Regions from separate parts of the Vibrio sp. JCM 18905 genome, predicted to be linked through region 1. Evidence: predicted binding sites of a transcription regulator. Region 1 holds the regulator's gene; each other region holds the start of a gene.

What was found. The regulator PurR, encoded in region 1, represses purine synthesis genes. The targets are predictions, from matches to a motif close to TNANGNAAACGTTTNCNTNA.
Region 2: a site for PurR is predicted at 3,831-3,850, ahead of ACZ5ZC_RS20570 (NupC/NupG family nucleoside CNT transporter). Genes of this name have one in related genera too.
Region 3: a site for PurR is predicted at 4,777-4,796, ahead of glpX (class II fructose-bisphosphatase). Genes of this name have one in related genera too.
Region 4: a site for PurR is predicted at 2,593-2,612, ahead of pckA (phosphoenolpyruvate carboxykinase (ATP)). Genes of this name have one in related genera too.

What each region holds. Positions count from the first base shown of each region.
Region 1 covers NZ_AP043879.1:1,059,127-1,066,403, reverse strand. Annotated here, with positions in the region: gene mukF (chromosome partition protein MukF) at 1-260, opposite strand, end outside; gene cmoM (tRNA uridine 5-oxyacetic acid(34) methyltransferase CmoM) at 263-1,054, opposite strand; gene elyC (envelope biogenesis factor ElyC) at 1,169-1,954, shown strand; gene torR (two-component system response regulator TorR) at 2,027-2,737, opposite strand; gene torD (molecular chaperone TorD) at 3,004-3,651, shown strand; gene purR (HTH-type transcriptional repressor PurR) at 4,117-5,121, shown strand; cyclic di-GMP riboswitch class I at 5,407-5,496, shown strand; gene ACZ5ZC_RS13140 (TfoX/Sxy family DNA transformation protein) at 5,613-6,203, shown strand; gene ACZ5ZC_RS13135 (TVP38/TMEM64 family protein) at 6,319-7,005, shown strand; gene ACZ5ZC_RS13130 (hypothetical protein) at 7,026-7,277, shown strand, end outside.
Region 2 covers NZ_AP043880.1:829,001-836,277, forward strand. Annotated here, with positions in the region: gene ACZ5ZC_RS20545 (DNA polymerase III subunit psi) at 100-510, shown strand; gene rimI (ribosomal protein S18-alanine N-acetyltransferase) at 566-1,021, shown strand; gene prfC (peptide chain release factor 3) at 1,168-2,757, shown strand; gene ACZ5ZC_RS20560 (DUF5363 family protein) at 2,853-3,050, shown strand; gene ACZ5ZC_RS20565 (TatD family hydrolase) at 3,037-3,810, shown strand; gene ACZ5ZC_RS20570 (NupC/NupG family nucleoside CNT transporter) at 4,015-5,298, shown strand; gene deoC (deoxyribose-phosphate aldolase) at 5,880-6,656, shown strand; gene deoA (thymidine phosphorylase) at 6,754-7,277, shown strand, end outside.
Region 3 covers NZ_AP043879.1:208,702-215,978, forward strand. Annotated here, with positions in the region: gene ACZ5ZC_RS09160 (5-carboxymethyl-2-hydroxymuconate Delta-isomerase) at 241-588, shown strand; gene ACZ5ZC_RS09165 (DUF805 domain-containing protein) at 806-1,228, shown strand; gene ACZ5ZC_RS09170 (GIY-YIG nuclease family protein) at 1,961-2,227, shown strand; gene ACZ5ZC_RS09175 (DUF3135 domain-containing protein) at 2,221-2,571, opposite strand; gene ACZ5ZC_RS09180 (helix-turn-helix transcriptional regulator) at 2,732-3,352, opposite strand; gene glpX (class II fructose-bisphosphatase) at 3,712-4,719, opposite strand; gene zapB (cell division protein ZapB) at 5,068-5,310, shown strand; gene rraA (ribonuclease E activity regulator RraA) at 5,446-5,952, opposite strand; gene ACZ5ZC_RS09200 (1,4-dihydroxy-2-naphthoate polyprenyltransferase) at 6,029-6,946, opposite strand.
Region 4 covers NZ_AP043879.1:75,556-82,832, forward strand. Annotated here, with positions in the region: gene ACZ5ZC_RS08555 (AsmA family protein) at 1-598, opposite strand, end outside; gene pckA (phosphoenolpyruvate carboxykinase (ATP)) at 791-2,419, opposite strand; gene hslO (Hsp33 family molecular chaperone HslO) at 2,757-3,632, opposite strand; gene hslR (ribosome-associated heat shock protein Hsp15) at 3,664-4,050, opposite strand; gene gspC (type II secretion system protein GspC) at 4,304-5,227, shown strand; gene gspD (type II secretion system secretin GspD) at 5,264-7,277, shown strand, end outside.

The DNA.
Region 1 (7,277 bases):
ACCATCTCGTTGATGGCGTTGTTCGCACGAAAAGCGGATGCTTCGCCAGTCTCATCAAATAATCGAGTGACGATGGCAAACGCATCATGCAATTCACCTTCACCCAATTCTTCATCGAACCTTTCATTACTCAGTACGGCAATGGCTATTAAGAATGCCAATCGCTCTGTGGTCAGGTTCAACGAGAAATCGTGCTGCTTAACCCAGCCAACCAACTCATCGATTGGTTGCTCTGCAGCATTGAGAGTCATCTCACTCATTGTTATTCCTGTTTATCGTTCTTTTTAGCCCACACATGAATGTAGCGGCCTAATGAGAGGTATGGCTCTTGTCGACAAAGTTGTTTTTCTAGCGCCAACACATCTTCAAGCTCGTAATCGCCCATGTATTGCATATTGCCTATGTAATCACTAAATGAGCGGATACCAGATTTGCCACAAATACTAAAGCCTGAATCTTCTATCCATTGGTAGACTTCTTCAGGTTTTAAGCCTTTTTGCGGCTGTAGTTTAAATCTTTTTCGGTGGGGCATGCCGTCTAATATATGAGGAATGTTGCCACAAACCACGTTTTTATAGACTAAACCATGGTGGTTATAGAACATCACTGATGCAATGCCTCCCGGTTTTACTTGTTCTAGTACCGTTTCAAGTGCGGCCTTAGGATCGACCAACCACTCCATGACGGCGTGAAACATAACAAGATCCACCTGTTCATCCATATGCTCACCAATGGATTGGACAGGCGAATGAATCAGGCGATACTGCTCAAGCAAACCGTTTTTTTCAATATCCTGCTTAGCCAACTGCAGCATTTCCGAAGATAGATCACATAAAGCGATTCGATGTCCGAGCTTAGCAAGCTTTTGCGACATTTGTGCCAAACCACCACCTGCATCCAACACCTCTAGGGGTTGCTGGTCAGCATCTAATTCACTTAGAATCTGTAGAAAATCTTCCCACACAATGATTTGGCGGATCTCCCCTTTGTCGGAGCCGTAAATATTTTTTGCAAATTTGTGGGCGATATCGTCGAAATTGCGGTCTTCTGTCACTTCTGCTGAGTTATCATAACGGATTGTGCCGCTATTCTGGCACAAGGAAAGCAGGAATAAAGAGGGGTACCCTCATTTTTATTATCAATTGATGTTTTTTCGGACTATTTATGTATGTTTGAGCTGAAAAAAGTAGTGTCAGCCTTGCTTATGCCACTTCCGGCATTGCTGCTGATAGGCTTGTTGGGTCTTGCTCTCATTAGTTTTACCACAAAACGTAAAACTGGCTGCTTCGTTGTTCTATTCTCTTTTGTTGGCATTTTTCTTGTTGCCTTCCAACCTGTTTCAACCAAGCTTCTTATGCCATTAGAGCGAGAGCATAAAGCCTTTTTGCCAGTTTCTGGCACCATCGACTACGTGATGGTTTTAGGGAATGGTCATGTTATCGATGACGAAATTCCACCCACCTCGCAGTTAAGCCGTGCAGCATTAATGCGCTTAACTGAAGGCATTCGTATTTTAAGAATGTATCCAGGTGCTAAATTAATTTTGTCTGGCTATGCTGGCGGTTCTGAAATTAGCCATGCGAGAATGATGGCGAACGTTGCCCTTGCGTTGGGAGTCGCGAAATCCGATATCATTTTATTAGAAGATGCGAAAGATACGTGGGAAGAGGCGCGTCAAGCGGCTGCATTCGTTCAACAAAAGGAGATTGTGTTAGTCACTTCTGCGAGCCACATGAGCCGTGCATTGTATGAGTTCAACGCAGCAGGCATTAAACCAATCCCAGCCCCGACCAACTTCTTAGCTATTAGCGAAATCAGTCAACCTTGGGATAAATACTCACCTAAAGCGCGTTACTTAGAACAAACGGAGCTTTATTGGCATGAGTACTTGGGCAGCATTTGGCAAAGATTGCGTGATACTGTCGGCCAAACACCAATGGTTGAAGCAAAGTAGTACTATATTGAAACCACAAAAAAGGAGAGCCGAAGCTCTCCTTTTTCTTTTTAAGACTTAGGTTTGTTCAGTTTAATCACCAGCAAACATATAGCCTTCGCCGTGCACCGTCACAAAAATTTGCGGGTTCTTTGGATCAAACTCCATTTTTGCGCGCATACGTCGAATAAGAACATCAATAGTACGATCATTGGGAGCATCAACTCGGTGGCTGATCATATTCAAAATACGCTCGCGACTTAACACCTGGTTAGGGTAAGACGATAACGCCACCAAAAGTTCGTATTCTGCTTTGGTCAATTTTACGGGTTCGCCGTTACGGCTCAGCGCACGACGTTGAATGTCGAATGTCCACTCTCCAAAACGTACAATATGTTCTTCACTGGTTTCGTTCGCTTTCGCGCTACCGCTACGCGCTGCTGAAATACGCCACAGCAAGTTTTTAACGCGAACCAACAATTCCCTCAGTTCAAAAGGTTTTGTCACATAATCGTCAGCGCCCATTTCTAGGCCTACGATTTTATCAATGCTATCCGTGCGTCCTGTTACTAATATGATACCAATATCCGATTGGCTACGTAATTCACGAGTAAGCATCAGGCCGTCTTCACCCGGCAGGTTGATATCCAGCATGATCAGGTCTACATCGCCCGCTTGCAGGACCTCACGCATTTCTGCGCCACTCTCTGCTTCGCTGACTTGGTAACCCTCATTTTGGAAATATCCCGCAAGCTTACTACGAGTTACAACATCATCTTCTACGACTAATACGTGATAGCTCATTTACACCACTTTTCTGTCTTCTTATTATCCAAGACGTATTCTATTCATAACTAGTAACATTTCTAGTCATAGATACATTAAAAAGCAAGATTTAGCGTTTTTATTGATTCAAAACAAGCTTACCCATCGCCATTAATAAACGTTAATTTTTGACCATAAAACATAATAATTATAGTTACTGCTATTCATTTTAATTGATTACACTTAGGGGATATCCCTAATTGACTTTGTGATGCACAACTTGAAGCATCATTCAGGAGCCCAAGATGCAAGAAGTGAAAGCTTTTAATGAAAAACGCGCTGAAATTTACTGGTGGTTTTCGAGCTTGTTCGCAAAAGAGCTAACAGAGAAAGAGCTGGAAGCCTACCACAGTGTTGAAATTCGCAGTTTTCTAGCAGGTTTAGGTGAAAATGAGTCACTGAAACCAGCCGTTGATAGCCTCGTTGATGCGCTAAACCGATTGCAAGATCGTGAAGACGCTCAATTGGAGCTTGCTGCTGACTTTTGTGAACTGTTTTTGAAGACAGAAAAATACGGCGCTCTTCCTTACGCATCGATGTACATCGGTGAATCAGGTTTGCTGAATGACAAGCCAGCCGAGGAAATGGAAAAGTTGATGGCAGAATTTGGCGTTCAAGTAGATGAAAATCTAAAAGAGCCTGCTGACCACTTAGCCGTTGAACTCGACTTTCTCGGCAACATGATTATCCGCTCAAACGAACTTGAGCAAGAAAAACACATGGAAGAAGCCTTCGTTAAACAAAACGACTTTATCCAGCAACAGTTGATGTCTTGGCTACCTCAGTTTGCAGACAAATGTAAACAATTCGACGAATTTGGGTTCTACTCGAGCGTCGCGAAACTATTAGTTGCATTTTGTAAACTAGACAGCGCTTACCTTCTTGGGGAATAATTGCCGCCTATTTTTAAGGAGCCCGCCTATCGGGCTTCCTGTATACCTGAAATAACTGAATGTAAGTAAGTTGGGTATATTATTCGTTTGCCTTAACTTAGCTCAAAGACGCTTGGTTATTTAGCAGTCAAAATGTGACTTCAAATACACAAATCTCTTGCTGAAAACATTGCTAGTCAGTCCACATAGGGCTAAAATGTGAGCGCAAACGATTAAATATGATTTATATGTAAACCGCTGAAATATAGCGGTTTTTGTGTTTTTTAACAGGTTGATGGCAATTTCTCATCAGATAGAAAAAAGATAAAATTCATCGACCGATGCTGCTACGTACCCTTTTGTCGTGCTTGGACCAACCGCTGCCGAAACACTTAGCGCCAACCTTAGATTGCTGGGTGTAAACCATTAGAGCATCAGGTACATCCAACACGACATATTTCAGTAGCTCGATACAGGACACCATTTATGGCCACTATAAAAGACGTTGCTCGCTTAGCCGGCGTTTCCACTACGACAGTTTCGCACGTTATCAATAAAACGCGTTTCGTTGCAGAAGCAACGCAAGAAAAAGTAATGAAAGCCGTGGACGAGTTGAATTACGCGCCAAGTGCGGTTGCACGCAGCCTAAAGTGCAACTCAACTCGTACGATTGGCATGTTAGTAACGCAGTCAACCAACCTATTCTTCTCAGAAGTGATTGACGGGGTTGAGAGCTACTGTTACCGCCAAGGCTACACTCTGATTCTGTGTAATACGGGTGGGATTTACGAAAAACAACGCGATTACATCCGTATGCTGGCTGAAAAACGTGTTGATGGCATCCTAGTGATGTGTTCTGACTTAACCGAAGAGCTTAAAGAGATGCTTGACCGTCATGCCGACATTCCTAAAGTGGTCATGGATTGGGGTCCAGAAAGCTCACAAGCGGACAAGATCATGGATAACTCAGAAGAAGGTGGCTACATCGCAACCAAACATCTGATCGACAATGGCCATACTGATATTGCTTGTCTAAGCGGTCATTTTGAAAAACTTGCTTGCCAAGAACGCATTGCAGGTTTCCGTCGCGCGATGAGCGAAGCAAACCTAGCTGTAAATGAAGACTGGATCCTTGAAGGTAACTTTGAATGTGATACGGCCGTATTAGTCGCAGATAAAATTACAGCAATGGACAAACGTCCGACAGCGGTATTCTGTTTTAACGACACAATGGCTCTGGGCCTAATGAGCCGACTACAACAAAACGGTATCAAAGTTCCTGATGATATTTCAGTGATCGGCTACGACAACATCGAGCTTGCGGAATACTTCTCTCCACCGTTAACCACTATCCACCAACCTAAACGTCGTGTGGGTAAAAATGCGTTCGAGATCCTACTTGAGCGAATCAAAGATAAAGAACACGAAAAGCGAATTTTCGAAATGCAACCTGAGCTTGTAATTCGAAACACCGTGAAGAAAATGAACTAAAATTCGCCAAATATAACGATGTCAAATAAGCGCTCTAAAAGGGCGCTTATTTTTCATCTCTAAATAACTTTTCCCTGACTTAGGTTTGTTAGACAAAAAATCTCGAATCTCTAAGTCTCTGTTTTATATGTAGGTAAATCACACACCCTCACAACCTCGAGATCATCCCGCCTTATTCTCAAATATGCACAAATATGCGCTTGTCGACACTTTTTATTGAACCAGAATCACACTTTTACGGGTAAAACGTGATGTTAATTCAATATACGAAGTATGCTCATTCTGTCACGCACAGGGCAAACCATTCGAAAGGGTGGGACGCAAAGCCTCCGGCCTGAACCATAATACTATATGGAAGGTAGCGGGGTTACCGATGGCAAGTGTGCAAGCGATGACTTTACCCTGTAATGACATTGCTTTTGCGCATGTTTGCTACTCTCTCGGACCTGACTTTTGGTGGCGTAATATTAATTACACCGAGATAACAAAACATGGATAAACCGATACTCAAAGACTCTATGAAGCTATTTGAGGCACTTGGTAATATCAAGTCGCGCTCAATGTTTGGTGGCTTCGGACTATTCGCTGATGAAACAATGTTTGCACTAGTTGTAAATAATCAGCTTCATATAAGAGCAGACCAACAAACTTCATCTGACTTCGAGAAACAAGGGCTAAAGCCTTACGTTTATAAGAAACGTGGCTTCCCAGTCGTTACTAAGTACTACGCAATTTCCAACGATTTATGGGAGTCTAGCGAACGCTTAATCGAAGTAGCTAACCAATCGTTGAAAAAGGCAAAGCTTGAAAAAGAACAGCAAGCAACTACAAAGCCTAATCGCTTAAAAGATTTGCCTAACTTACGACTGGCTACTGAACGCATGCTAAAAAAAGCAGGCATTGAGTCAGTAGAAAAACTGGAAGAGGAAGGTGCACTTAACGCTTATAAAGCGATAAGAGATACGCACTCTGCAACCGTCAACATTGAACTGTTATGGGCACTAGAAGGTGCTATTAACGGTACTCATTGGAGCGTTGTACCTCAAGCTCGCCGAGATGAGTTGATGAATGGCCTCCAATAAAAGTCGGCCTTAAAAACTATCTTGTAAAACCGCAGTCTAATCTGCGGTTTTTTTGTGAAATTTTTTCGACTTTCCTTCTGTCTTATTACATATATCCCAAATTGGAATCATAAATATGAATAAGAAACTGATATTAGGCCTAATCCTGGTCGCGATCATTATCTTTTTAGGCGTTAACTTTAGTCAGTATTTAACGTTGGAAAATGCAAAAGCCCAACAAGAAGCGCTGACCACATACATCGATCAGAACTTTGTTTTTTCGGCAGCTATTTACTTTTTTGCCTACATTGCAATTACCGCTTTTTCTATTCCTGGGGCTGCAGTGGTTACATTACTTGGTGCGGCTCTATTTGGTTTTTGGACGAGCTTATTACTGGTTTCTTTCGCCAGTACTATGGGTGCAACGCTAGCATTTTTAAGCAGCCGATATTTGCTGCGTGACTGGGTACAAAACAAGTTTGGCAATAAGTTAATCGCAATTAACCAAGGTGTCGAAAAGGACGGTGCATTTTATCTATTTTCCTTGCGTCTCATTCCGGTATTCCCTTTCTTTCTTATCAACTTGTTGATGGGCTTAACGCCAATGTCTGTAGGTCGATTTTACCTTACTAGCCAAGTAGGTATGTTGCCAGGCACTGCAGTTTACTTAAACGCCGGTACTCAGTTAGCAACAATTGAAAGCCTGTCAGGCATTATTTCACCTGCGGTATTGGCCTCTTTTGCGTTACTGGGGCTGTTTCCAATCATCACTAAATGGGTTATGAATAAAGTAAGGCCAACACCGAGTCAGCAAAACTCATAATTAGTAAGTGGACGTGTTTAATGAAAATATTCATTGCTAAAAACCCAGCAGAAGCGCATATCGTGTGCGAATTATTGAAAACCGAGCAAGTCTACTGTGAAGTCCGCGGAGAAGGTATTTTCGGTTTAAAAGGAGAGCTGCCGTTTAGTGATGATACCGATCCTTATGTCTGGCTTTTTGACGCCAAACAACAAGTAAAAGCAGAAGGAATAGTACAAGCCTACCGCAAACAATCCGATGGAAATGAGTATCAAGATTGGCAGTGCCCGAAG
Region 2 (7,277 bases), on a different replicon from region 1:
AGTTCAATCATTCCAATGTATTGAGGTGTTCCTTGAAGTCCTTTAGGTATAATCACGATTATTTGTTAGGATTGCCCTCGTTCAAATAGGTGACGGAAAATGTCAATTAACGAGAAACAGTATTTACACGAAATGGGCATCAGCACATGGGAGCTGGTACACCCAGATAGATTGGCAGGTTACCAATCGCCAAAAATCGATTTGCAAAGTTCTTGCAAACTCCTGTTGATCTCTCCGGTATGTCCAGAGAATGAGACGGCAGTTTTGTTTGAAAACATCCTAAAGAGTATGAAGTTAACGGTTGACCAAGCGTTACATATTGAGCCAGAGCGATTTCCATTACTTGGCCAGCACGAGCTTGAGTGGGTTTGGTTTGCAGGGTGTGAAGCCGAAGTATTGCCTGACACTAAATCGCTGACATCGCCATTGTTGCAAGATGTGGATGGGAATACCCAACAAAAACGTGCACTTTGGCAACAGATTTGTTCTTACAACAATTCGAGCAAATAAGCATTAATCCCCGTTTTACTGCAATTGGTATTGCACATGAACCCCTAGGTAAATAATGACAACTAAAATCTTACCAATGTGCGCTGAGCACTTAGATCAAGTTTGGCAAATTGAGCAGCAAGCACACTCGCATCCGTGGGCAGAGTCTTTGGTACGTGATTTATCCAGCCGTGGAGCATGTCATCATGTGATGCTCGATGGCGAGATGGTGATTGGCTACTTTTATGCGCAGAATATTGTCGGTGAAGTTACGTTGCTGAATATTGCTATCGCGCCGCATCTTCAGGGTAAAGGCTATGGTCAAAAACTTTTGGATGCGTTTTTAGAACATTGTGAGCAATCAAAAGCGGAGAGTGCTTGGCTTGAGGTGCGAGAGAGTAATAAGCCTGCTATTTATATTTATGAACAAGCTGGATTCAATGAAGTTGATCGACGTCATAACTATTACCCTGCGAAAACTGGCACGGGAAAAGAAGATGCGATCATCATGAGTTATCTCTTCTTTCACTAACGTTAACGCATCCCATAAGGGAGGTCGCCCCTAAAGCGATCAGTTGCCCCTGAGGCAATAATAAGCGAGAATACCGCGCAATATTGAATCTAAAAAGCGTGTTTGCTTTTCGAGCAAGCATTCAGACATCAAAGAAGACCAGTTTCATGTCAAATACACCTTTTCTAAGCGAAGTGTCTAAACGTAGAACGTTCGCTATTATTTCTCACCCGGATGCGGGTAAAACCACCATTACTGAAAAAGTCCTTTTATTCGGAAACGCGATTCAAAAAGCAGGTACGGTTAAAGGTCGTGGTAATGCACAGCACGCAAAATCAGACTGGATGGAAATGGAAAAGGAACGTGGTATCTCGGTAACCACGTCTGTGATGCAGTTCCCTTACAATGATTGCCTGGTAAACCTACTTGATACTCCTGGACACGAAGACTTCTCGGAAGATACATACCGTACTCTAACGGCAGTCGACTCGTGTTTGATGGTTATCGATGCAGCGAAAGGTGTCGAGGATCGTACTCGTAAGCTGATGGAAGTAACCCGTCTACGCGATACGCCAATCGTGACCTTCATGAACAAACTTGACCGTGACGTTCGTGATCCAATGGAAGTATTGGACGAAGTAGAAAACGAATTGGGCATGATGTGTGCGCCTATCACGTGGCCAATCGGCTGTGGTAAAGAGTTTAAAGGTGTGTACCACATTCACCGTGATGAAACGATTTTATACGAATCTGGTCACGGTCATGAGATTCAAGAAGTTCGAATCATCAAAGGTCTAGATAACCCAGAGCTTGATGAAAAAGTCGGTGCAGGCCTTGCGGAAAGTGTTCGAGAAGAGCTTGAGCTTGTTATGGGTGCTTGCCCTGAGTTTGATTTGGAAATGTTCTTAACAGGTGACCTGACGCCAGTTTACTTCGGTACCGCATTAGGTAACTTCGGTGTAGACCACATGCTAGACGGTCTAACAGAGTGGGCACCAGCACCGAAAACGCGTCAAGCGGTTGAGCGTGAAGTTGAAGCGACAGAAGAGAAGTTCTCTGGTTTCGTATTCAAGATCCAAGCAAACATGGACCCGAAACACCGTGACCGTATCGCATTCATGCGTATTGTATCGGGTACTTACACGCAGGGTATGAAGATGAACCACGTTCGTCTTGGCAAGCAGGTGAGTATCTCTGATGCAGTAACCTTTATGGCTGGTGACCGTTCACGTGCAGAACACGCTTACGCGGGTGATATCATTGGTCTGCATAACCACGGTACTATCCAGATTGGTGATACCTTTACTCAAGGTGAGTCACTGAAATTCTCTGGTATTCCGAACTTCGCCCCGGAGCTGTTTCGTCGTATTCGCCTGAAAGATCCACTAAAGCAGAAACAGCTACTAAAAGGCTTGGTGCAACTATCAGAAGAAGGTGCGGTACAGGTATTCCGTCCACTACAAAACAACGATCTGATCGTTGGTGCCGTTGGTGTACTTCAGTTCGATGTTGTTGTGGCTCGTTTGAAGTCTGAATATAACGTTGAAGCGATTTATGAAGGCATTAACGTTGCAACTGCGCGTTGGGTTGAGTGTGATGATGCGAAGAAACTGGATGAGTTCCAACGTAAGAACCAAGCAAACTTAGCATTGGATGGTGGTGATAACCTAACGTATATTGCACCAACAATGGTTAACTTAAACTTGGCGAAAGAGCGTTTCCCTGATATTGATTTCCGTGCGACGCGTGAGCACTAATCAAAAAGCGGTTTGGGTAAGCTTTAACGCAAACTAGATTTTAAAACGCCCTTGGCTATAAACTTAGCCAAGGGCGTTTTTTATAAGGATGAGGTATGAACTGGTTTAAACGAGGATTGAAGCGTTACGACGACTGGTGCAAGGAGATGGGGTTAACCCCTGATCAAAAACGCAGCTGCGTTCCGTATCGAAAAGATCCTGCCCATCAAAATGAAGAGAACAGTGAAGCTCTGCTATTTTCTGATTCTCAGTTTGTCGGTACAGATAAAAAGTCTCAAGATGAAGCTCTTTGATACCCATTGTCACTTTGACTTTGATGTATTCCAAGGTGACTTTGCACATCAACTTGAGCTAGCTCAAACGCAAGGCGTGACAAGAATTCTGATTCCTTCAGTGGGACCTCAAAACTGGGCTCGTATTCAAACCTTGGCAGATCAACATGCCAATTTGTATTACGCCCTTGGGTTTCATCCGTATTTTCTTGAAGATAACGTCGAGCAGCACTTTGCTGAATTGGAACATTATCTAAAACAAAATGCTCCCCAGTGCGTGGCAATAGGAGAGTGTGGGCTAGATTTTGCCATTGATGTTGACCCACAGTTGCAAGAAGAGACACTTGAAGTTCAATTTGAACTGGCTAGATGCTTCGAACTCCCAGTTATTTTACATAGCCGAAAAGCGCACAATCGCCTTATTCAAATGGTTAAAGCGGCGAAGCTCCCTCGGGGCGGTGTGCTACATGCTTTCTCTGGGAGTTATCAGCAAGCAATGGAGTGGGTCAAATTAGGTTTTTTTATCGGAGTAGGAGGAACCATCACCTACCCAAGAGCGAAGAAAACGCGCGACGCAATTCAAAAATTACCACTCAAACATCTCGTGATCGAAACAGATGCACCGGATATGCCTATACTTGGGTATCAAGGGGAGTCGAATCACCCAGCCAAACTCATTCACGTCTTTAATGAGCTCGTAGAGTTGCATAACGGCTCAAAGCAATCGATTGCCTCTCAGTTATGGAAAAATAGCAATTTTGCTTTCTCGATATGTGAATAAAATCTAAAGATGTGGTTTGAAATAGAAAACGTTTTCCTGCTTATTGTGAATTAACTCACAAAGCTGGCTGAATCAATCATGAATCTTATAGGAAAGTGTGAGGCTGGCATTACTTTAATTGATTCTGCATGAGTATAATTGCTCCCGCTTTATAGCTCCATTTTGTAACACGCCAATAAATAACTTATAAGGAAGTCATAAACTATGAGCCTGTTTATGAGCCTAATCGGTATGGTAGTGCTTCTTGCGATTGCAGTGGCATTTTCTAATAACCGAAAAGCTATCAATCTAAGAACTGTGGGTGGCGCATTCGCTATCCAATTCGCATTAGGTGCATTTGTTCTGTATGTGCCTTGGGGCCGTGATCTACTAAACGGTTTCTCTTCAGGTGTTTCTAACGTTATCAACTACGGTAACGATGGTTCATCATTCCTGTTCGGTGGTCTTGTTTCTGACAAGATGTTCGAAGTATTCGGCGGCGGCGGTTTCATCTTCGCATTCCGTGTTCTTCCTACACTGATCTTCTTCTCTGCACTGATTTCAGTTCTTTACTACATTGGCGTTATGCAATGGGTTATCAAGATTCTTGGTGGCGCACTACAAAAAGCGCTGGGCACTTCACGTGCGGAATCAATGTCAGCAGCAGCAAACATTTTCGTAGGTCAAACAGAAGCACCTCTAGTTGTTCGTCCATTCGTTCCAAAAATGACTCAATCAGAGCTATTCGCGGTAATGTGTGGTGGTCTAGCTTCTGTTGCTGGTGGTGTACTAGCGGGCTACGCTTCAATGGGTGTTCCACTAGAGTACCTAGTAGCAGCATCATTCATGGCGGCACCAGGTGGTCTACTATTCGCTAAAATCCTTCACCCAGAGACTGACCAGCCTCACGAAAGTATTGAAGAAGCGATGGACGGCGGCGACGACAAACCAGTAAACGTAATCGACGCAGCAGCGGGCGGTGCGGCTTCTGGTCTACAACTTGCGCTTAACGTAGGTGCAATGCTAATCGCATTCGTTGGTCTAATCGCGCTGATCAACGGTATGCTAGGTGGCATCGGTGGTTGGTTCGGCATGCCAGAACTAACGCTAGAGCTAATCCTAGGTTACGCATTCTCTCCACTAGCATTCCTAATCGGTGTTCCATGGGCTGAAGCAGTAACTGCTGGTTCATTCATCGGTCAGAAAATCGTAGTGAACGAATTCGTTGCTTACTTGAACTTCACACCATACCTAGGTGAAAACGCTCAAGTAATCGCGGCAACTGGTGAAGTAATGTCTGAGAAGACAACAGCTATCATCTCATTCGCACTATGTGGTTTCGCGAACCTTTCTTCTATCGCGATTCTACTTGGTGGTCTAGGTAGCCTTGCACCAAACCGTCGTAGTGACATCGCTCGCATGGGTGTTAAAGCTGTGCTTGCAGGTACGTTGTCTAACCTTATGGCAGCGACAATTGCAGGCTTCTGCTTAAGCCTTGCAGCACTATAATTAGAATCGGTTCTTAATATATAGACGCCGTTTTACATCATGCCCTGTAGCAAGAGATTGCTGCGGGGCATTTTTCGTTTTTCGGGCTCTAAAATCTCACCGGATGCCGGACTCAGTCTATGAGTTACGCAGCCGATGGAATAGGGGCTAGGAAATTTTGAGATACAAACCGTTTGCGCTCTATTTGGTGCTACAGTTTTGCGGTGAAACTCTATAATGTATTAATCACAGGATAGTGGTTAAGGTTGATACTTAATCACGTAATGAATATTACATAATCGATGGGCAAATGACTTGCCCAGCAATATCAGATCTAATAGGCGTTTTGCTGTGTGATGTGATATTAAAGACACCGCAATCATAGATTGTTGTGCCATAGGCCAAACTGGTACTGTGCGGTGACAAGGATAGCAATTGGCATATGAAATTTTCGCTGTATATGCCGAGTCTTCAGGGAACCAAGTCCGTTCATTAATAGACTGTTTAGCCATTTACTCACATTGTCTCGACTTGTTGATTATAGTTAGAGACGTGATGTAAGGCTGAGTAGTGAATTTTTTGAATATTGATCGGAGATAGAAATGAGCGATTTAAAAGCAGCAGCGCTACGTGCACTTAAACTTATGGACCTAACTACGTTGAATGACGATGACACTGATGCAAAAGTGATCTCATTATGTCATGACGCGAAAACAGCAGTAGGCAACACAGCTGCAATTTGTATTTACCCTCGCTTTATTCCTATTGCTAAGAAGACACTTCGTGAGCAAGGTACGCCAGAGGTTCGCATTGCAACAGTAACGAACTTCCCACACGGTAACGACGACATCGAAATCGCTGTTGCTGAAACAAAAGCGGCGGTTGCTTACGGTGCAGACGAAGTTGACGTTGTTTTCCCATACCGCGCGCTAATGGCGGGTGATGAGAAAGTAGGCTTCGAACTAGTTAAGCAATGTAAAGAGGCTTGTGGTGACATTCTTCTTAAAGTGATCATCGAAACGGGTGAACTAAAAGAAGAAGCACTAATCAAGAAAGCATCTCAAATCTGTATTGAAGCAGGTGCTGACTTCATTAAAACTTCAACTGGTAAAGTGCCAGTAAACGCAACACCAGAATATGCACGCATGATGCTTGAAGTGATTCGCGACATGGGTGTTGCAGAAACTGTTGGTTTCAAACCAGCAGGTGGTGTGCGCACTGCTGAAGACGCAGCTGCATACCTAGCAATGGCTGACGAAATCCTAGGTGACAACTGGGTTGATGCCCGTCACTACCGTTTCGGTGCGTCTAGCCTGCTAACTAACCTACTAAATACATTAGAAGTGACAGACGAAACTGCTGATCCAGCAGCGTACTAATCCCAATAATATGTCTGAACGGTAGCACCTAAACGGGTGCTACCAAACCTCTTCTATCCTACTTAACCATGGCTCACTGAGAGCATGGGAGGCACTAATGTATTTACCACAAGAAATCATTCGTAAAAAACGTGACGGTGAAGTACTTACCGCAGACGAAATCAACTTCTTTATTCAAGGCGTAGCAAATAACACCGTATCTGAAGGTCAGATCGCGGCGTTTGCTATGACGATTTTCTTCAATGAAATGACCATGGATGAGCGCATCGCCCTAACGTGTGCAATGCGTGATTCGGGCATGGTTATCGACTGGAGCCACATGAACTTTGGTGGCCCAATTGTCGACAAACACTCTACTGGCGGTGTGGGTGACGTAACGTCTTTGATGCTTGGCCCTATGGTGGCAGCATGTGGCGGTTTCGTACCAATGATCTCTGGCCGTGGTCTTGGCCACACAGGCGGTACGCTAGATAAGCTTGAGTCTATTCCTGGCTACAACATCACACCAAGCAACGATGTTTTTGGTCAAGTGACCAAAGACGCTGGTGTGGCGATCATCGGTCAAACCGGTGACCTAGCTCCAGCGGATAAGCGTGTTTACGCGACTCGTGATATTACCGC
Region 3 (7,277 bases), 850 kb from region 1:
TAGTCAATTAATGTAAAAAATCTACGTAGGAATATAACAGAATAATGTGAACAGATCATGATTGGCGTCATGTCTTGTCCGGCTTTCTTTACTGATTCGACCAAGCATCGATCCTGTTATTTTTGTCAAAAGCAATCGATTGGTGATCACGTAGACAGAATGATAGTTCATTCCTCGGAAATTGCTGCTGAGATTGGTATTACTACGCGCTGGAATTAATTGTTGTAGAAAGGAATCAAAATGCCAAATCTCGTTTTAGAGTATTCAAACTCGGTTGAAGAACGTGTCAATGTTCAGGGGTTGCTGGAGGACTTACATAAAACGGCGTTAGAGAGTGGCCTTTTTGAACTCGCGTCAGTGAAATCTAGAACGCTCAGGTGCCACAATTGGTTAATTGGGGAAGAGGGCGATAGCCTCGACTTTATCCATATCAACTTTGATTTGCTATCTGGCCGTTCCCAAGAGCAGAAGCGAGAACTGTCACGAGCCTTGATGGCGACACTTCAAACGCAAGCCAGTCACGTGCACAGCTTAACGGTCAATATCCGAGACATGGACGTAGAAAGCTTCCAGAAGGTAGTGAATTAGGTTGAACCGAGTTTCTTGAGAATAGCGAGCAGGGTTAAGCATCGCGAGATGCAAGGGAGCTGAAGGCTAATAGGCCTTATCGAGTGTTTATCGTTGCTTGAGCTTAGTCTCGCTCTGCTTGTTGTAACGGCGCTGTTGGCGCTTACACTGCAGGTGTACTTTCCAAATTATATCGACTCGGCTAATCTATAACCTTTCTATTTTGGGGTAAAATTTGATGTCGACTAAAGAGTTACTGTTTTCTTTTCAAGGGCGTATAAACCGTAAAACCTACTGGATTTGGAACGTCATTTACTATGTCTCTATTCTAGGTTTTGGTGCTGGAATCAGTAAGCTATTTCCTACTTTCTCCTATTTACTTCTCCCTATTTTCTTGGTGATTTTGTTAATCCCTGATTTGGCGATCACCACCAAGCGTTGGCATGACCGCAACAAATCAATCTATTGGCTAGCACTGAATATTCCGCTGATTATCGGACGAATCGCCACGCCAATGACCAGCCCTGTCGCACAAGAGCCGTCGACACCGCAAATGTTCGTTGCATCCATTTCTCTGATTTGTGGTTTATGGATTCTAATTGAATGTGGCTTCTTAAAGGGGACATCAGGACCAAACCAATATGGCCCTGAGCCGGAGTAATCGCTTTAAGTAACGTGCTCGCTGAAAGTAGATTCTTAGTCTCGCTAAGACTCGCTAGAATGACGATCCCCTTTGGTTTAGAGGCTGTTAAAGCCACCGTCATTCTGAACAGCGAGGAACGAGGTGATTCAGAATCTATCATCCGGTTGAGCCGTGGCTGAGGTGAGTGCGAAAGAATAGGAGCTTGCTGTTACCAGATTTTTAGTCTCGTTTGAGCTCGCTAGAATGACGAACTCTTTTGATTTAGAGACTGTTAAAGCCACTGTCATTCTGAACAACGAGGAACGAGGTGATTCAGAATCTATCGTCTGCTTGAGCAGTGGCTAAGGTGAGCGGGAGAGAATAGGAGCTTGCTGTTACCAGATTCTTAGTCTCGCTAAGGCTCGATAGAGTGACGAGCTCTTTTGATTTAGAGGCTGTTAAACTCACCGTCATTCTGAACAGCGAGGGACGAGTGTGATTCAGAATCTATCGTCCGCTTGAGCTGTGGCTAAGGTGAGTGGGAAAGAATAGGAGTTTGCTGTTACTTGATTCTTAGTCTCGCTTGAGCTCGCTAGAATGACGACTTTCTCTTATTAAATAGAACCGTCATTCTAAACAGCGAGGGACGAGCGTGATTCAGAATCTACGCACAGAGCGCTCCGAGTTTGAACTGAGCGAGTGAATTACAATGGAAAAGTAACAGCGAATCATGAAGGAGAATGAATCATCGATAGGACACCTTGCGTTTATATCCTAACGTCAAACAACAACGCCGTTCTTTACATTGGTGTTACCAGTCAGTTGCCTCAAAGAATATGGCAGCATAAAAACGGAGTAGTTGAGGGATTTACCAAGAAATACAACGTTCATAAGCTCGTTTACTTTGAGTTATTCGACGATATGGCTACTGCCATAAACCGAGAAAAGCAGCTCAAGCAGTGGAAGCGTGAGTGGAAGTTAGCCTTGGTAAGAGAAACGAACCCTAACTTTCTCGATCTATCTACTGAGTATCAGTAAAAATCATCCCTACCTTTAAATGCCTCTAAACTAACCACATCCGCTTTTTGAGTCGGTGCCGTTTCCCCTTGTAGCGCCGCTCTGAACTTCACGACCTGTTTTTGTAATTCGTTCATCAATACCACATTGGTGTGGTGAGGGTTTTTACACGTGCTGATGACCCTATCGATGTGGCTTTGCTGAGCCCACAGTCTTTCTTGCATGTTTTCTGATGCACTTTCGATCATCTCTTTTGCCATTTCATGACGAAATTGCTCAAAAGCTTCTGGATCTCGCTCTGCCATTCGAACCATTTCATCGAATGGCGGAAGCGTTTGAGAAGAGTAGTGACGTAGAGTAGACATTGATGCTCTCCAAATCCTTATGGAAATTGCCTTTAGTTACTAAAAGCCTATACCACTAGAAAGAGGAGAGAGGATGAATTCTTCAGCCGTCTCACTTATAAGAGAAGCTTTTAAGCTTGAGATTGAATAAGTGCGGCATGTCGATGTTTGGTTGTGGTGGTTACTGCAGTTGTTGGATGCGGTACACGCAGCGTCTTTGACCGCTGATGATATGCTCGGTGCGCTCTACTTTGGTGTCACGTCCAAGTAAAGACTGAAAGACACTTAATTCTGATTGGCACAAGCTTGGGCAGCGAGTTGCGGCTTTACAAATCGGGCAGTGATTTTCGATCAAGATAAATCCGTTCTCATCTTGCTCAAGCTCGGCCATATAGCCTTCTTGCTCTCTTAGTGTCACAAGAGTTTCTAGTTTGCTTTGCAGAGAGTTGCATTGCTCAAGGTGCTGACGATAACTTTGTAACGTGAGTTTTTCTCTTTCCGATGTGACTTTGTCCAGTCCATCTTTGCCAAAAATGTGTTCGACAGCCTCTATAAACTGAATGGTCAACTCACCGTGACGGTCAGCAAATTGCTCATGACCTTTTTGAGTGAGAGACCAATGGCGAGCGGGGCGACCCACTTTGACTTTGACGTCATGAATAGACAGGATGCCATCATCTTCTAAACTCTGAAGGTGCTGACGTGCCCCCATAGTTGTCATACCCAGCTCAGAAGAGAGTTGTTTTGCAGTGACGGAACCATCACGCTTAACGATTTGCAATATCCTATCTACAGTCTTCATATACCCACCATTTATACGTCAGTACATATTATGCGCGATAGGGTTAGTAAAGAAAAGTGTTGACTTAGTTTGAGTGGGGAGCTGTTGGGTCTATGTTCATGCGAACCAATATATATCGCCACTCTGAACAGCGAGAAACGAGTGTGCTTCAGAATCTATCGTTCGGTTGTGCAATGGTTGTGGTGAGAGGGAGAGAATAGGAGTTTGCTGTTATTAGATTCTTAGTCTCGCTGGAGCTCGCTAGAATGACGAGTTCTTTTGATTTAGAGCTTATTAAAGTCACCGTCATTCTGAACAGCGAGGAACGAGTGTGAGAAAGAAAGGCTCCAACTCAGATTGGCTAGAGCCTCGAGAAATGCTTAAAGAATAATATCACGCACTTCTGGATCTTTACGATCTAGGTAGTGAGTCGACTTAATACGACGAATAGTACGGCATCGACCACGCACGAGCAGCGTTTCTGTGGTTGCGATATTGCCTTGGCGAGAGATGCCTTCTAGCAAGTCACCTTTAGTGATGCCTGTAGCTGAAAATACCACATTGTCGCTACGGGCCATGTCTTCCATTTTGAGGACAACATTCGCTTTTACGCCCATTTCATCACAGCGTTTTAGTTCGTCTGCGCCGTAAATGCGGTTTTCTTCAGTATCGCCTTTTACTTCGTGACGCGGAAGTAGACGACCGTGCATGTCACCGTCTAGCGCTCGAATCACCGCGGCTGATACGACCCCTTCTGGCGCGCCGCCAATACAGTACATCATGTCCACTTCACTGTCTGGCATACAAGTCAGAATAGAGGCAGCCACGTCACCATCAGGCACCGCAAAGACACGTACGCCCATTGCTTGCATTTCTGCAATAACGTCATCGTGGCGAGGTTTCGCAAGGGTAATAACGACGAGGGTATCAAGTGGTTTGTTCAGGGCTTTTGCTACGTTCTCTAGGTTCTCTTTTAACGGCTTTTCTAAGTCAATCACGCCTTTTGCACCAGGGCCAACAACCAGTTTTTCCATGTACATATCTGGCGCTTTAAGAAAGCTGCCTTTCTCACCTGCGGCAAGTACGGCTAGTGCGTTAGATTGCCCCATTGCCGTCATACGCGTCCCTTCAATCGGGTCGACTGCAATATCTACTTCATCACCACCAATACCCACTTGCTCACCAATGTATAGCATTGGCGCATCATCGATTTCACCCTCACCAATGACAATTTCACCACTGATATCTGTTTTGTTCAGTAGGGTGCGCATAACTTCAACAGCTGCGCCATCGGCTGCATTTTTATCGCCACGGCCAAGCCATTTGTAACCAGCCAAAGCTGCACCTTCAGTCACACGGGAAAATGCCATTGCTAAATCGCGTTTCATGATGTCTCCAAGTAAGCAAGAGGGAAGAAGAATTTGCGCGGCGATTCTATCACAACGTAGGGTAAACGTTTGCCTTTTTGCGGAGCTTTTACTTTATCTAACTTGAATTTGATCAATACTTAGGGCGATTTTTAGCGTGGCGGGAGGCAAAATCCTTGCTCAAAAATGCTTCGGCGATAAGAAAAGTCAGCGTTTAGTGAGATTGCGCCGATTTTTTGACCGAATGATGCGAAATATCGAATATAGTGAGTGTTTCTCATCGCGACGCTGAGTAGAATGAACCTTATATAGGTTAGGTGTGCATCAATCTCGCACATCGTCCCAACGGAATAACATAGGTAGGCCAAGATGTCTTTTGAAGTACTAGAACAACTAGAATCTAAAATTCAAACTGCAGTTGACACAATCACTCTTCTTCAGATGGAAGTCGAAGAGCTGAAAGAAGATAAAGCAAAACTTGCGGAAGAAGCGAACGAGCTTCGCTCTCAACGAGAAGAGCTAGAGCAAAAAGCACAACAAGCACAGCAAGAGCATGCGCAATGGCAAGAGCGCATTCGTGCACTACTTGGCAAAATGGACGAAGTGGAATAATCCGGCTTCTTCATTCCAAATTAAAAACACCCGCGTTAAGCGGGTGTTTGTGTTTTGGGCAAGTTGAAAATCGTTGGGACAAGCTCGATTCTGATAGCCAAGAGAAGGTCCTATAACTTAGGTACCTAAGACTCGTTATTCTTCTTCATCCAACTCTAAATCAATATTCAATGGTTCAGGCGACAGGATAATTCCGGTGCTATCGGCATAAATATAATCTTCAGGTAAGAAGCTGACGCCGCCAAAATTGACTGGTACATCTAATTCGCCAATACCCTGGTTGGTCGCACCAACAGGAATCGAAGCGAGGGCTTGAATACCTAAGTTCATATCTTCGAGCTCATCAACTTCACGAACACAGCCGTAAACGACAATGCCTTCCCACTCATTTTCTTCCGCAATAGTTGCAATTTCTGCATCGATAAGGGCTTTACGTAGGGAACCGCCACCGTCAATTAACAAAACGCGACCAAGTCCGTCTTGCTCTAATGTCTCGCGGATCAACGAATTATCTTCAAAACACTTGATGGTGGTGATTTGCCCGGCAAATGAAGCGCGACCGCCAAAATTACTGAACATTGGTTCAACCACATCTACCTGATCGAGGTAGATATCACAGAGTGCTGAGGTATTGTATTCCATAGCGTACCTTTCTAAACAGAAATTGGTTGTCTTTGAGTATATCTAGGCATTAAGTCAATGCAATGACAATCCTTTTTTAACTTACTAGAGTTTGAGCTACCACAATTGTTGCAAACAAAACGTTGGTGACTAAAGAGCATTTCACGATGACTGGCATCATTGGTGCTATCTGAGCGGGCTTTTGTGTATGCCAAACCGCTTTACCATGATCGGCCACGAAATAAATACTAAGTAAAAATGGCAAGCTAATCCAAACGGGTTTGTCTTGAATTAACAAGTAAGCCGCAAAGGCAAGGATAGCTCCGCCAAGTAAGATAAAGTGGTACTGCTTGGCTTTACGTTGACCCAAGCGTACTGCGACCGTGCGTTTACCACACTCTCGGTCGTTCTCGATATCACGCATATTGTTGATGTTGAGTACTGCAACAGCGAGTAAACCGCAGCCTAAAGCAGGTAAGAATAGAGTGGTGTCTACGTGACCGGTATGCAAGAAGTAGGTACCGGATACGCCGAGTAAACCAAAAAACAAGAAAACTGAAATATCGCCAAGCCCCACGTAACCGTATGGCTTGCTACCCATGGTGTAAGCAATCGCCGCGAGGATGGCTAAAATTCCCAGTCCGATAAACGTCACAATGCTTTCCAGTGAGCTTAGTGAATAGAAAACTAACACTAAGCCAGAAATAGCGGTCAGAACGATGTTAAAGATAATCGCCTGTTTCATCTGTTTCGCACTTACCGCGCCAGACTGCATCGCTCGTAATGGGCCAAGGCGTTTGTCGTTATCTGTACCTTGAACAGCATCGCCATAGTCGTTTGCCAGGTTGGACAGAATTTGCAGCAACGTCGCGGTTACGAAAGCCATGATGGCAATTGTCAGTGAAAAATGACCCGCCGAGTAGGCGAGTACGCTACCCGTTAAGATAGAGACTAATGCCAGAGGTAGTGTTTTTGGGCGAGCGGCTTCAAGCCAGATCTGTAAAGATTGTTTCATGGAAATTTCGTGCTAGTAACCAATGTGCCCAGTATAAGCACAAAGAGGCAGATACGCTATTGACCTAAAACAACTCAACTAGAAGTCAAAGGGCGATTCAGAATCTATCGTCCGGTTGTGCAGTGGTGAAGGTGAGTGGGAAAGAATAGGCGTCTGCTGTTACCTGATTCTTAGTCTCGCTTGAGCTCGCTAGAATGACGAGATCTTTTTGATTTAGGTGTTGTCAAAGTCACCGTCATTCTGAACAGCGAGGAACGAGTGTGATTCAGAATCTATCGTCCGGTCGTGCAGTGGTGAAGGTGAGTGGGAAAGAATAGGCGTCTGCTGTTAG
Region 4 (7,277 bases), 980 kb from region 1:
AAATTTGACTGTTACGCCAGTTAAATGAAGTGCCATAGAGCGTACTGTCTTGCGGTTTGTAGTCCATGTCGACCAAGACCTGATTAAAGGCTTCGCCATTCCAATAGATCTGGTCGGCTGCAAGTTGAACCTCGCCATATGGTATTAACTGGCCATTCCATTGTGGTGATTGAATTTGAAGGTCAATGCCATTACCAGAAAACTGCTCGTCGGCGTAATCAATATTTTTGAGCGCGATTTGATGGAACAAAACGTTATCTAAAGGCGGGAGCTTTGGCGCGCCATACTGCAAATTAAGTCCATCAATCAATAAGCTATCAACGATCCATTTACCATCGCGATAAACATCGGGATTCATCCATAAATCGACTTGCTCGATGTAAGAGCCGTCGTCTACGTTTGTGTTCACACCCTGTAAAGTTAAGTGGTAGGGAAAATCGTAACGCACGCTTTCTGCTTGAAAGGGCAAGGAAATGCTGTTTGATAGCAGACGCCAAGTTGCATCGGCGTAAGATGTTGTTAACAGCGCAATCGTAGTGGCCGGAATGGCAACTAAGATAACCAGTAACAGAATTAGAACTCGACGCGCTGTTTTCATCCCTGCTAGAACCTACGTTTGCTATTAAATAAAACTAGATAGGCTTTAGCTTGTATCAATATTCTGCGGTATTCAATAAAAAGCCCCTCAAAAGAGGGGCTTGAAGCGGTTTTTTGTAACTTGGTCTACGTAAAAGTGATAAGTGGCTGCCCACTTATCACTGTGGTTTACGCGACGTCGTTGTTACTCGACTTAATCAATCTGAGGGCCAGCGGCAACCAGAGATTTACCTTCCGCATTGTCCGTGTATTTATCAAAGTTATTGATAAAGCGTTCAGCCAAGTCTTTCGCTTTGCTTTCCCACTGAAGTGGATCAACGTACGTGTCACGAGGGTCTAGAATGCTTGGATCCACACCTGGTAGTGAAGTTGGTACTTCAAGGTTGAAGATAGGAATGTGCTTAGTTGGTGCATCTTCAATCGAACCATCAAGGATCGCATCAATAATTCCGCGCGTATCTTGAATCGAGATACGTTTGCCAGTGCCGTTCCAACCTGTGTTCACTAGGTAAGCCTCAGCGCCTGCTGCTTCCATACGTTTAACCAGTACTTCTGCGTATTTAGTTGGGTGAAGCGTTAGGAACGCTGCGCCAAAACATGCAGAGAAGGTTGGCGTTGGCTCAGTAATACCACGCTCTGTTCCTGCCAGTTTTGCAGTAAAGCCAGATAGGAAGTGGTACTTAGTTTGCTCAGGTGTCAATTTAGACACTGGAGGTAGCACACCAAATGCGTCCGCTGATAGGAAGATCACTTTATTCGCGTGACCGCCTTTTGATACTGGCTTAACGATGTTGTCGATATGGTAGATAGGGTAAGAAACACGAGTGTTTTCTGTTTTCGAACCATCATCAAAGTCGATAGAACCATCGCTACGTACCGTTACGTTTTCTAGCAGTGCATCACGGCGAATTGCGTTGTAGATGTCTGGCTCCGCTTCTTTCGATAGCTTGATGGTTTTCGCGTAACAACCACCTTCGAAGTTGAAGACGCCGTCATCATCCCAACCGTGCTCATCATCACCAATTAGCGCACGTTTAGGATCAGTCGATAGTGTGGTTTTACCCGTACCAGAGAGACCAAAGAATACCGCTACGTCGCCGTCTTTGCCCATGTTAGCGCTACAGTGCATTGATGCGATGTCTTTTAATGGAAGGAAGTAGTTCATCATTGCGAACATGCCTTTCTTCATCTCACCGCCGTACCAAGTACCACCGATAAGTTGCATGCGCTCGGTTAGGTTAAATACGGTGAAGTTTTCTGAGTTCAGACCTTGCTCTTCCCATTTTGGGTTAGTGCATTTTGCGCCATTCATTACCACGAAGTCTGGTTCAAATGTTGCCAATTCTTCTTCCGTTGGGCGGATAAACATGTTTTTAACGAAGTGCGCTTGCCATGCGACTTCCGTGATAACACGAATGCTCAAACGCGTATCTGGGTTTGCACCACAGTAACCGTCAACAACAAACAAGCGTTTGTTAGAAAGCTGGTTTGTGACCAGTTCTTTCAGCTCGTCCCACACTTCTGGAGTGATTGGTTTGTTGTCATTTTTTACTTGATCAGACGTCCACCACATATGCTCTTCTGTCGTAGCGTCTTTGACGATGTATTTATCTTTTGGTGAGCGACCAGTAAAGATGCCAGTGTCAACGGCAACCGCACCTAGTTCAGTAACCACGCCACGCTCATAACCTGTTAGGTCTTCACGCGTTTCTTCCTCAAACAACATTTCGTAGCTAGGGTTGCGAATAACCTCTTTAACGTTATGCAGTCCGTGCTTGGTTAGATCAAGTGTTGCAGCCTTAGTATGTTCCATAACGGTCATAGGTGCTCCTTATAAGGATTTTTGTAGGGATTTTGTAAGAATGTTTTAATTTTAATCTGCTCACCATGCTAGCAACGGGGCGGGGAGAAAACAGGGAGATAGCTCAAAATTTATCCATGATTTCAATAAGGTTTTAGGTAACCCGTCACATATTGGTGGGAATAGTTTATCGTGCACGCAATCCTTTGCGCTAGGGCAAAATCATTATTAATTGTTTAAAATTAAGCAGTTGTTTTATTACGCTTGAAGCGAGGCATTACGAGGGGTTGATCACAAAAATGCCAGCATTAAGCTGGCATTTTGTAGGGTAAATTACGTGCTTGATAAGCTATGTAAATTAATGCAGGGTTTTCTTGTCCGCAGAAGCTTGTGCATACAGCTCGGTGACTTCCGCTTCGTCGAACGTATAGGTCGTGCCACAGTAATCACAATGTAAAGAAACGGATCCTACTTCAGCCAAAATGTCATAAATTTCAGCTTTCTCAACGGTGATGATAGCGGCACCACTACGATCACGAGAACAGCCACAATGGAATTCGACAGGTTGCGGTTCGTAAAGGCGCACTTTGTCTTGGTTATATAGGCGGTATAGTAGTTCGTTAGCTTCTAGACCAAATAGCTCTTCATCTTTTACCGTGTCAGTCAGTTGCTCTAGATGCTCGAAATCATCTGGTGAACCAGTGCCATCAGGGATTACTTGAATCAACATACCTGCTGCGTGGGCTTTACCTTCGTGCTCGCCCGTGCGGATCCATAGACGCGTTTTTAGCTGCTCTGAGTTTGCAAAGTAGCCTTCTAGTACGTCGGCTAGAGTATCACCTTCTAATCCAACGACACCTTGGTAACGCTCACCGTTTTTCGGTTCGATAGTGATAACGAGGTAACCTTTGCCCATGAGATCGTGGAGGCTTGCATCATCGGCAATATCGCCTTCCCAGCGAGCCACGCCACGAACGCGTTGCTTGTGGTCACCGTTGATAACGGCAAGAGATACAGGGCCGTCGCCTTGTAGCTGAATGGTGATTGAGCCTTCGAACTTAAGAGTGGCAGTTAAAAGAGTGGTTGAAACGAGTAGCTCACCCAGCAGTTTCTCTATTGCTGCCGGATATTCCTTGCTGGAGATAACACGTTGGTACGCTTCATCCAATTGTACCAACTCGCCACGTACTGAAAGATCTTCGAATAGGTAGCGGTTTAAAACATTATTTGCCATGGAGTGCTTTCCTCGTTGGTAATTCCGGCTTTTATTGGTGTTTGAACTTAATGATGTCTCTGCGCTGCTTTTTATCTGGGCGGCGTTCTGGACTTGGGTTGTGGGCATTAAGCTTACGTTGAGTCGCGTGTTCCTCACGTTTCGCTATACTTTCATTAGTTTCGCGATACAAGGTCTGTGCGATGGGAGCGCCTCGGCGTTGATCAGAAATTTTTTCGATGATCACCGTTTTTTCTTCGTTGCCTTGACGAAGTCTTACTTCGGCCCCCACTTCAACGATTTTACTCGGTTTGCTTCGTTGGCCATTATAGTGGACTTTACCACCATCGACCATGTTACGAGCGATAGAGCGGGTTTTATAAAATCTTGCGGCCCATAGCCATTTATCTAGCCTAACGGCTTCATTTAGGGAACTCATAGAACACTACGCTATCTAATCACTGCCCGAATATGGCAATGAGTGATGGATTATTCACCTACAGATGGAGTCAAGGCGTATTTTTTTCAAGGGAGTTGGCAAAAACTGCATAAGAAAAAGGTATGAAAGACAACTTGTGATATAGTTCACTGCTCTTTGTTGAGTAATAATTTTATTGCAAATTTAGCAATTTAAAGTCGATAGCTATTGTTATAGCTTAAATGACGAACGTTAGAATAAAGGAATCCATTCAGTGAAACGTTTAGAGCTAAGTGCAGGATTATCAAGCAGACCGCTACTGGCTCAGATCAAGTCCAATAATTATACAATTCAAGCCAAACTTAGCTTGTTGCTCACCTGTCTGTTTATTGCGATAACCGGATGGATACTTGGCAAAATTGTATGGTTAGCCATACCTCAATCGTCGGAAGTGCCGCAATGGCGTCCATCGACGAGCAGCGTTGTTGCGAGCAATAAAGGCGACGCGATAGATTTTAATGCCCTTCAGAATGCCAACCTATTCGGTAAATTCACTGAACAAAAGCCTGCAGTTGTAGAACAACCTGTTGTTAAAGACGCTCCTAAGACGCGCCTTAACCTTACACTGGTTGGCGCGGTTGCAAGCAGTGATGCGAATACCAGCCTTGCTGTCATTGCCAACCGTGGCAAGCAAGCAACGTATGGTTTAGGTGAAGAAATTGAAGGTACGCGTGCGACACTAAAAGCCGTATTAGTGGATCGCGTCATCATTGACAACCAAGGTCGAGACGAGACCTTAATGATGCAGGGTATAGAATATAAGAAGCTATCTGAGTCGCCGCAGATAGCCAGAGCCCAATCTCAACGAGCAGAAGCAGCGTCTGACGTTGGAGAAAAATTAGAGCAAATCCGAGAGGAAATTGCGAAAGATCCACAAAGCGTTTTCAAATACATCACCATTTCACCCGTCAAAAGAGACGGGGGCATTGTTGGTTATCGAGTGTCACCTGGTCGTGATGCCGCGCTGTTTAATGATGTGGGTCTAGAACCTGGTGATATTGCGGTGCAACTTAACGGGATCGATTTAAGCGACCCGTCTTCTTCAGTACAACTGATGCAAGTGATGAGCGATCCGCAAGAATTAAATTTAACTGTTGAGCGCGACGGCCAACAGTACGATATCTATATCCAATTGTAAGACTTAGGCAACCGGCGTAAGTTCAGGGAGACATACGTGAAACATTGGTTCAGCAAAAGTGCCTGGCTACTAGCAGGAAGTTTACTCTGCGTCCCAGGTGCAATAGCAAACGAATTTAGTGCCAGCTTTAAAGGCACTGATATTCAAGAATTCATCAACATAGTGGGTCGTAATCTCGAAAAGACCATCATTGTTGACCCTTCAGTGCGCGGTAAAATCGATGTCCGCAGCTATGACGTGCTTAACGAAGAGCAATACTACAGCTTTTTCCTTAACGTACTCGAAGTATACGGCTACGCCGTCGTAGAAATGGACAACGGTGTACTTAAGGTTATCAAAGCGAAAGACTCAAAAACGTCAGCAATCCCTGTATTAGGTGATGGCAGCGCGCAAGGCGACAGCGTTATCACTCGAGTTGTTGCGGTGCGTAATGTGTCGGTTCGTGAGTTGTCTCCTCTACTTCGTCAACTGATTGATAATGCTGGTGCTGGTAACGTAGTTCACTACGATCCTGCGAACATCATCTTAATCACAGGTCGTGCGGCGGTCGTGAATCGCTTAGCGGAAATCATTAAGCGTGTTGACCAAGCGGGTGATAAAGAAATTGAGCTGGTGGAACTGCGCAATGCTTCTGCTGCCGAAATGGTGCGTATTGTTGAAGCACTGAATAAAAGCACCAATCAGAAGAGCACGCCTGAGTTCCTTGAGCCTAAAATTGTTGCCGATGAACGTACCAACGCGATTTTGATTTCTGGCGATCCTAAAGTACGTGCGCGTCTGAAGCGATTGATTCGTCAACTTGACGTTGAAATGGCGACCAAAGGTAACAACCGCGTGGTTTATCTGAAGAACGCGAAAGCTGAAGATTTGGTGGATGTACTAAAAGGTGTTTCCGATAACCTACAAGCTGAAAAGCAAGTCGGCCAGAAAGCGTCAGGTGCCCAGCGTGGTGAAGTGGTGATTGCTGCGCACGCAGCGACCAACGCCTTAGTATTAACGGCTCCACCAGATATCATGAATGCGCTACAAGATGTTATTGCTCAGCTTGATATTCGTCGTGCTCAAGTCTTGATTGAGGCGCTGATCGTTGAAATGTCAGAAGGTGACGGCATTAACTTAGGTGTTCAGTGGGGCTCACTGGAAACCGGTGCGGTGATTCAGTACGGTAACTCTGGTGCACCGATTGGTCAGGTAATGGTTGGTCTAGAAGAAGCAAAAGATCAAACTCGAACTGAATACTACACAAATGCGAATGGCGAACGAACGCCATATGATGTTACTGAGTCTGGTGACTATTCTACTCTTGCATCAGCACTGAGCGGTGTTAACGGCGCTGCGATGAGCATCGTGATGGGGGACTGGACTGCCTTAGTCAGTGCGGTAGCGACTGACTCCAACTCAAACATTCTATCTTCTCCAAGTATCACCGTAATGGATAATGGTGAAGCATCATTTATTGTTGGTGAAGAAGTGCCTGTTATCACAGGCTCTACGGCTGGCTCAAACAACGACAATCCATTCCAAACGGTTGATCGTAAAGAAGTGGGTATCAAGCTTAAGGTTGTGCCACAAATTAACGAAGGTGACTCTGTTCAGTTAAATATTGAGCAAGAAGTGTCCAATGTGTTGGGTGCAAACGGTGCGGTTGACGTTCGATTTGCTAAGCGTCAGCTAAATACCTCAGTTATGATCCAAGATGGTCAGATGCTGGTTCTTGGTGGCTTGGTTGATGAACGTGCACTCGAAAGTGAGTCAAAAGTACCGCTACTGGGTGACATCCCAGTGCTTGGTCATTTGTTCAAATCAACCAGCACGCAAACAGAAAAGCGTAACTTGATGGTGTTCATCAAGCCGACGATTATTCGTGATGGTATGACTGCAGACGGCATTACACAGCGCAAATACAACTTTATTCGCGCAGAGCAGCTCTACAAAGCGGATCAAGGATTGAAGTTGATGGCTGACGAGAAGATCCCAGTCATGCCAGCCTTTGGCCAGGAGCGTCAGCACCCAACCGAGATCCAAGCGTTTATTGATCAAATGGAAAATA